DNA from 2 places in the Pseudaeromonas paramecii genome. Region 2 is predicted to be linked to the other one. Evidence: predicted binding sites of a transcription regulator. Region 2 holds the regulator's gene; the other holds the start of a gene.
The links. The regulator sigma-54, encoded in region 2, starts transcription at its own class of promoters, with help from an activator protein. The targets are predictions, from matches to a motif close to TGGCACNGTTTTNGCTT.
Positions count from the first base shown of each region.

Region 1: the regulator sigma-54 is predicted to act here: its motif matches at 1,778-1,794, upstream of glnA (glutamate--ammonia ligase).

Region 1 covers NZ_BAABFC010000029.1:98,246-102,621, forward strand. Annotated here, with positions in the region: gene typA (translational GTPase TypA) at 1-1,515, opposite strand, end outside; gene glnA (glutamate--ammonia ligase) at 1,857-3,266, shown strand; gene ABD847_RS16340 (DUF4124 domain-containing protein) at 3,364-3,918, shown strand; gene glnL (nitrogen regulation protein NR(II)) at 3,984-4,376, shown strand, end outside.
Region 2 covers NZ_BAABFC010000012.1:7,654-12,029, reverse strand. Annotated here, with positions in the region: gene kdsC (3-deoxy-manno-octulosonate-8-phosphatase KdsC) at 1-128, shown strand, start outside; gene lptC (LPS export ABC transporter periplasmic protein LptC) at 125-685, shown strand; gene lptA (lipopolysaccharide transport periplasmic protein LptA) at 660-1,184, shown strand; gene lptB (LPS export ABC transporter ATP-binding protein) at 1,188-1,913, shown strand; gene ABD847_RS08615 (RNA polymerase factor sigma-54) at 1,959-3,407, shown strand; gene hpf (ribosome hibernation promoting factor) at 3,443-3,730, shown strand; gene ptsN (PTS IIA-like nitrogen regulatory protein PtsN) at 3,733-4,179, shown strand; gene rapZ (RNase adapter RapZ) at 4,187-4,376, shown strand, end outside.

The sequences.
Region 1 (4,376 bases), on a different contig from region 2:
CTGCAGGTTGAACAGGGCGAAGCCCAGGGCCTTACCGGTGGCGTTGGCGATCAACACGCCGTTCTGCCGCTCGCCGATGCTGCCACCCTTGTACTCGTCATAACGCTCGAAGGTGTGGTACAGCAGACCGGTACCGGAAGTCAGGGTCATGAACTCGGTCTGGAAGCCGATCAGGCCACGCGCCGGGATCAGGTAATCCAACCGCACCCGGCCCTTGCCGTCCGGCACCATGTTGGACAGATCCGCCTTGCGCTCACCCAGCTTCTCCATGATGGCGCCTTGGTTCTGCTCTTCGATGTCCACGGTCAGGGTTTCCATCGGTTCCATGCGCACGCCATCGATGGTCTTGATGATGACCTCGGGACGGGACACGGCCAGTTCGAAACCTTCGCGGCGCATGTTTTCGATCAGGATGCCCAGGTGCAGTTCACCCCGGCCGGAGACACGGAACTTGTCCGGATCTTCGGTTTCGTCCACCCGCAGGGCCACGTTGTGCACCAGCTCCTTCTGCAGACGCTCGAGGATGTTACGGGAGGTGACGAACTTGCCTTCCTTGCCGGCGAACGGCGAGGTGTTGACCTGGAAGGTCATGGTGACGGTAGGCTCGTCCACCGACAGGGGCGGCAGGGCCTCCACGGCAGCGTTGGAGCAGATGGTGTCGGAGATCTTCAGCTCACCCAGACCCGTGATGGCGATGATGTCACCGGCTTGGGCACCCGTGACTTCGGTGCGCTGCAGGCCCAGGTAACCCATGACCTGACCCACCTTGCCGGTACGGGTCTTGCCATCGGCACCCACTACGGTCACCTGCATGTTGGGCTTGACGCTGCCACGGGTGATACGGCCGATGCCGATGACGCCCACGTAGGAGGAGTAGTCCAGCTGGGAGATCTGCATCTGGAATTCGCCGGCCGGATCCGCCTTGGGCGGCTCGACGAAATCAACGATGGCCTGGAACAGGGGATCCATGTTGTCGGACGGCTTATCCAAATCCAGGGTGGCGTAGCCCTGCAACGCGGAGGCATAGACGATGGGGAAGTCCAGCTGCTCGTCGGTGGCGCCCAGGTTGTCGAACAGATCGAACACCTGATCAATGACCCAGTCCGGACGGGCACCAGGACGGTCAACCTTATTGACCACCACGATGGGACGCAGACCCTGGGCGAACGCCTTCTGGGTCACGAAACGGGTCTGGGGCATGGGGCCGTCCACGGCATCCACCAGCAGCAGTACGCAATCGACCATGGACATGACCCGCTCTACTTCACCACCGAAGTCGGCGTGGCCGGGGGTGTCGACGATGTTGATGCGGTAGTCATTCCAGCGAATGGCGGTATTCTTGGCAAGGATGGTGATGCCACGCTCCTTTTCCAGATCATTGGAGTCCATGATCCGCTCCTGGCCTTCGCTATTGCGGTCCAGGGTGCCGGATTGTTGCAACAGCTTATCTACCAGTGTGGTTTTGCCATGGTCAACGTGCGCGATAATGGCAATATTGCGGAGCTTGTCTAACATCCTCGCCTCTAAAACAAGTGGGGAAAAATTGGGCAGTCATTCTACTCGGCCACTTGTGATCTTCATAGCAAATTCAACTGAAATTCCGTGATCAAATTTTGCCTTGCCTCACACTATGAGCCCAGAGCGAGTGGACCTGGCGAACCAATTGACCCATTTTGGGGCCTCAAAATGGTTTTCGATGCACCATATTGATGCATGCCGGTTTTTGGTGGATCGGCTCAAAGCCATTACTCTCTGTAAGTTAAAGGAATTAATTTTTTGGCACGCTTTTAGCAGACCTCTTTTCCGAGGCACTGTTGATTTCGAATACGTTTTTACGACACCGGAGGTTAGTTGACATGTCCGCTGCAAATGTTCTGGCGATGATCAAAGAACAAGAAGTGAAATTTGTTGATCTTCGCTTCACTGATACCAAGGGTAAGGAACAGCACGTTTCCATCCCGTCTCACCAAGTCGACGAAGGTTTCTTCGAAGACGGCAAGATGTTCGACGGTTCTTCCATCGCCGGTTGGAAAGGTATCAACGAATCTGACATGGTTCTGATGCCCGACGCCTCTACCGCCGTCATGGATCCCTTCACCGAAGAAGCGACCCTGATCGTCCGTTGCGACATCCTGGAACCCGCCACCATGACTGGCTACGATCGCGATCCGCGCTCCATCGCCAAGCGTGCTGAAGAATTCCTGAAGTCCAGCGGCATCGCCGACACCGTCCTGTTCGGACCGGAGCCGGAATTCTTCGTGTTTGACGACGTCCGTTTCGGCAACACCATGGGCGGTTCCTTCTTCAAGGTTGATGCCGAAGAAGCAGCCTGGAACTCCGCCACCGAATACGAAGATGGCAACAAGGGCCACCGTCCCGGCGTTAAGGGCGGTTACTTCCCGGTTGCTCCGGTTGACTCTTCCCAAGACCTGCGTTCCGCCATGTGTCTGATCCTGGAAGAGATGGGTCAAGTGGTTGAAGCTCACCACCACGAAGTGGCCACTGCCGGTCAGAACGAAATCGCCACCCGCTTCAACACCATGACCAAGAAGGCTGACGAAGTTCAGGTGCTGAAGTATGTCATCCACAACGTGGCCCACGCTTACGGCAAGACCGTAACCTTCATGCCGAAGCCCATGTTTGGTGACAACGGTTCAGGCATGCACTGCCACCAGTCTCTGGCCAAGGATGGGGTTAACCTGTTCGCCGGCGACCTGTACGGTGGTCTGTCTGAAACCGCTCTGTACTACATCGGCGGTATCATCAAGCACGCTAAGGCTGTGAACGCCTTCACCAACCCGGCTACCAACTCCTACAAGCGTCTGGTTCCTGGCTACGAAGCACCGGTTATGCTGGCCTACTCCGCCCGTAACCGCTCTGCCTCCATCCGTATCCCGCTGGTACCGAGCCCGAAGGCCCGTCGTATCGAAGTTCGCTTCCCGGATCCGGCTGCCAACCCGTACCTGGCCTTCGCTGCTCAGCTGATGGCCGGTCTGGACGGCATCATCAACAAGATCCATCCGGGCGAAGCCATGGACAAGAACCTGTACGATCTGCCGCCGGAAGAAGAAGCGCTGATCCCGACCGTGTCCGGTTCTCTGGACGAGGCTCTGGCCTCTCTGGATGCCGACCGTGAGTTCCTGACCCGTGGTGGCGTCTTCTCCGACGACTTCATCGACTCCTACCTGGAGCTGAAGCAAGCCGACGTGGATCGCGTACGCATGACTCCGCATCCGGTTGAGTACGAACTGTACTACTCCGTATAAGCAGAGCCAGTCCCCAAAACCCGCCATCTAGGCGGGTTTTTTTTTGGCGACTCTCCAATAATGAGACCCGAGACCTTTTACCCTCAAGGAGGAACCCATGCGTCTTGCCTGGTTGCTGCTCAGCCTCGCCCTGCCCCTGCAGGCCGCTCAAACCATCTATCGCTGGGTGGATGCCCAGGGGGTTATCCACTTCTCGGATCAACCTCATCCCGGCGCCCAGTCGGAAACCCTACAAATGACCACGCCTCCTCAGGGCGCACCGACGCCGGCTGCCCCAGTTCAGACCAATCAGCCAACGCAAGCCGACCAGACCACGCCCCCAGAGACCGCCTATACCCTAGAGCTGACCAGTCCCAAGGATCAGGAGACACTGTGGAATAACGAGGGCCAAATCCCCCTCAAGGCACGAGTGCTTCCTTTTACCCCCAAGCAGGGTTTCCAGATAAAAGTGCTGCTGGATGGCCAGCAGACCAGCACGCTGACCAATCAGTTACCGGTTTCATTAAGCAATGTGGAACGCGGCACCCACCAGATCCAGCTTCAACTACTGGATAAAGACGGCAAGGTACTTGCATCGTCATCCTCCATTACCGTCTACCTGCACAAGGCATCCGTGCTAAACCGGGCTCGCCAGGCTAAAAGCGCTGGCTGATTGCACCAATACAGGTAGATTAAAAGTCCTTTTTGGTGCACTGCATCATTTTAGGGAGACCGGCCGTGGATAGCCGTCCTGACTTGCCCAAGACCCTGTTGGATAACCTGCTGACCGCTGTGGTGCTGCTGGATACCAACATGGTGGTTCATTACGTCAACCCAGCCGCCGAGCAGCTGCTGGGGGTCAGTGCACGCCGCCTGCTGGGTCATAGCCTGGAACAACTGGTGGAGTATCTCTCCCTGGATCTGGAGCGGCTGCGCGCCTGCCTGAAAATCGGCCAAGGCTTCACCGATAATGAAGTCACCCTGGTAGTGGAGGGTGAAGCCAAGCTGGTGGAAGTCAGCGTCATGGCGGTGTTTGAAAATCACGAACAGCTGGCACTGATGGAGCTGCGCAAGATCGACCAGCAAAAGCGCATCAGTCAGGAAATCCAGCAACACGCACAACAGCTGGCC
Region 2 (4,376 bases):
CGCTGGTACAGCAGGGGGCCGACTTCATCTGCCGGCTCAAGGGCGGCGAAGGGGCGGTACGGGAGCTGTGCGATCTGATCCTGCAGGCCCTGGGCGCCCTGGAATCGGCACAGGGGCCCTCGGTATGAGTCGGCAAAATCTGCTCATCGGCGCCCTCTTCCTGTTTAGCCTGCTGAGCTGGCGCTGGTTTGAGGCCGATCGTCAGTCCGGCACCCTCACCAATCCCGAGGAGTACTACCAGCCCACCTTTACCGCCAACAAGCTCAAGTACCTGAACTTTGGCGACAACGGCCAGCTGCGTAACGAGGTCTCGGCGGACTATACCGAATATTACAATCAGCTGGAGCAGACGGAGCTGTTCAACCCCGTTATCATTGCTCACGATGAGCAGGGCCAAGCCCAGTGGCGCATCAGCGCCAAGCAGGGCATCCTCAATCTCAACGACAACGCCATCTTACGGGATCAGGTCCGCATCCTGGCCCTGACCGCCAATGACACCCTGGACTGGCTCGAGACTCCCTATCTGGAGATGGATCTGCTCCGTAACGAGGTTCGTAACCATCATCCCGTGACCATGGAAGGTCCCCGCTTCCACCTGGAAGGTGTGGGCTTACTGGGGCAACTGGATCAACGCATTTATGAAATTCTGGACAAGAGTCATGGTATCTACTTCAACCAGCCTTAAGTGGTGCCTGCTGGCCCTGTGCCTGCAACCCGTGATGGCCAAGCAAAGCGACTACAAGCAGAAGGTCTACGTGGACTCGGTGCGCCAGGTGGCCGAGCTCAACGACAACAGGCTGACCTTTTTGGATGATGTGGTGATCCGTCAGGGCACCATCGAAATCCATGCCGACAAGGTGGAGGTGATCCGCCACGGTGACAAGGGTGCCGATGAGATGATAGCCACCGGCCGCCCGGCCCGCTTCCACCAGGTGCTGGATAACGGCAAGCCGGTGGATGCCCAGGCCAATCGCCTGAGTTACAAGCTCAAGGAGCGCATGGTACTGCTCACTGGCAACGCCCGCATCAAGCAGTCGGACAACGAGATCAGCGGTGACCAGATCCGCTATGACATCCAGAAACAGCAGATGGTGGCCGAAAGCAGCGGAGGCTCCCGGGTCAAGACCATCTTCCTGCCCGACGAGATGGGCAGCTTCGATCAACCGGCCCAGGAGAAACCCTAAGCCATGGCCCTGTTACATGCCGCCAATCTGAAAAAGAGCTACAAGGGTCGCCAGGTGGTGAGCGACGTCTCCCTCCAGGTGGCCGCCGGCCAGGTGGTGGGTCTGCTGGGCCCCAACGGCGCCGGCAAGACCACCTCCTTCTACATGATCGTCGGCCTGGTACAGCAGGACGGCGGCCAGGTCTGCATCGACGAGCTGGACATCAGCTCCATGCCCATGCACCTGCGGGCCCGTAACGGCATCGGTTACCTGCCCCAGGAGGCCTCGATTTTTCGTCGCCTGACGGTGGAAGAGAACCTGCTGGGAGTGCTGCAGATCCGCCCTGAACTGACCCAGGAGGAACGGCGGCAGAAGATGGAGTCCCTGCTGGAGGAGTTTCACATCACCCATATCCGCCAGAATCTGGGCCAGAGCCTGTCCGGTGGCGAGCGCCGTCGGGTGGAGATCGCCCGGGCCCTGGCCGCCGAGCCCCGCTTCATCCTGCTGGATGAGCCCTTCGCCGGGGTGGATCCCATCTCGGTGAACGATATCAAACGCATCATAGAACACCTGCGGGATCGGGGATTGGGCGTACTCATCACAGACCACAACGTGCGGGAAACACTTGATGTCTGCGAGAAAGCCTATATCGTCAGCCATGGACATCTGATCGCGGAAGGGACACCCAGCGAGATTTTGGCCAATGAACAGGTGAAGCGGGTTTACCTGGGTGACGCCTTCAGCATTTGATCTTCTCGTCACCGGCATTGCATTAACAAGGACATACGGAAATAGATGAAGCCATCCTTACAGTTGCGACTGGGTCAGTCTCTGGCCATGACGCCACAACTACAGCAGGCGATTCGTCTGTTGCAGCTCTCCACACTGGAGCTGCAGCAGGAAATCCAACAGGCGCTGGATGCCAATCCGCTGCTGGAGCAGGAGGAGAGCGATACCCACGAGTCAGAGCAACCCAGCGAGGAAGCACAGGACAGCAGCCAGCTGGATACCAGCGAAGCCATGGAACAGGACAAGCTGCCGGATGATCTGCCCATGGATACCTCCTGGGACGAGGTCTACACCGCTGCCGGTTCCGGCCAGTCCAGCAGCCCCATCAGTGGCGATGAAGACTTCCTCTATCAGGGCGAAACCACAGAGACGCTGCAGGATTACCTGTTGTGGCAGATGCAGCTCACCCCCTTTAGCGAGGTGGATCAGGCCATCGCCCTGGCCATCATAGACGCCATCGACGACTCGGGTTACCTCACCATTGATCTGGACGATATCGTTCAGGCGGTGAGCGATGAGGATATCCAGGTTGAGCTGGACGAGGTGACCGCCGTGCTCAAGCGGGTGCAGCACTTCGACCCCATCGGCGTGGCCGCCCGCTCGGTGCAGGAGTGCCTGCAGATCCAGCTGGGCCAATACGCGCCCGGCATCCCCTGGTTGGCCGAGGCCAAGCAGGTGCTGGCCGAACACATGGATCTGCTGGGCAACCGGGACTATCGCACCCTGGCCCGCAAGATGCAGCTCAAGGAGTCCGAGCTCAAGGAGGTGCTGGATCTCATTCAGCAGCTGGAGCCCAGACCCGGCAATCGGGTGATGCAAACCGACTCCCAGTATGTGATCCCGGATGTGGCGGTGAGCAAGAAGCAGGGCAAGTGGGTGGTGGAGCTTAATCCCGATGCCATGCCCAAGATCCGCATCAACGAAACCTATGCCTCCATGGCCCGTCACGCCCGCAACAGCAGCGATACCCAGTTCATTCGCTCGCACCTGCAGGAGGCCAAGTGGTTCATCAAGAGCCTGGAGAGCCGCAACGAGACCCTGCTCAAGGTGGCCAACTGCATCGTCAAGCAGCAGCAGGACTTCTTCGAATACGGTGAAGAGGCCATGAAGCCCATGGTGCTCAACGACGTGGCCGAAGCCGTCGAGATGCACGAGTCCACCATCTCCCGGGTGACCACGCAAAAATTCATGCATACCCCGCGGGGTATCTTCGAGCTGAAGTACTTTTTCTCCAGCCACGTCAATACTGAGAGTGGGGGGGAGTGCTCTTCCACCGCCATCCGTGCCCTGATCAAGAAGCTGGTGGCGGCCGAAAACCCGGCAAAACCCTTAAGCGATAGCAAGATCGCGGATTTGCTCACCGAGCAAGGTATCATGGTAGCCAGACGGACCATCGCCAAGTACCGCGAGTCCTTGTCGATTCCCCCGTCTAGTCAGCGCAAACGCCTACTGTAAGTCACACTTACGGGGCCCTACTTAAGGACGACGTTATGCAAATTAATCTCTCAGGTCATCACATCGAACTCACCGATCCCCTGCGCGATTTTGTCACCACCAAGTTTGCCAAGCTGGAGCGTCACTTCGAACAGATCAATAACGTCCAGGTGATCCTGAACGTGGAGAAGCTCAATCAAATCGCCGAAGCCAAGTTGAACGTCAACGGCGGCGAAATCTTTGCCAATGCCCAGGATGCGGACATGTACGCCGCCATCGATGCCCTGATCGATAAGCTGGACCGGCAACTCATCAAACACAAAGAAAAGATCTCCAGCAAATAACCATGCAACTCTCCGACCTGCTCAGCGGGAACTGCACCAAGAGTGCAGTTCCCTGCTCCAGTAAAAAACGCGCCATCGAAATCATCAGTGAACTTGCCGCCGCACAGCTGGGCATCGACAGCCAGGAGCTGTTCGAATGCCTGCTGGCCCGGGAGAAGCTGGGCAGTACCGGCATTGGTGGCGCCATCGCCATCCCCCACGGCCGTATCCCGGACGAGCTGCCGGTGACCGGTGTGCTGCTGACCCTGGAGCAGCCCATCCCCTTCGATGCCATCGACAACCAACCCGTCGACATACTGTTTGCCCTGCTGGTACCCGAGAGCCAGTGCAAGCAGCACCTGCAAACCCTGGGGCTGATTGCCAAAAAACTCAGTGACAAAAACCTCTGTCGCCAATTGCGCCTGGCGGACAATGATGAAATGCTCTACCAACTGATCACCGCCCCCTGAGGAGCCCATGAAACTCATCGTCGTCAGCGGCCGGTCCGGCTCCGGCAAGACCATAGCCCTGCGGGTACTGGAGGATCTGGGTTACTACTGTGTCGACAACCTGCCGGTCTCCCTGCTGCCACAACTGGTGGCCGAGCTGCGTGGCAAGTTCGAGGAGATGGCGGTCAGCATAGACGTGCGCAACCTGCCGGAGCAGA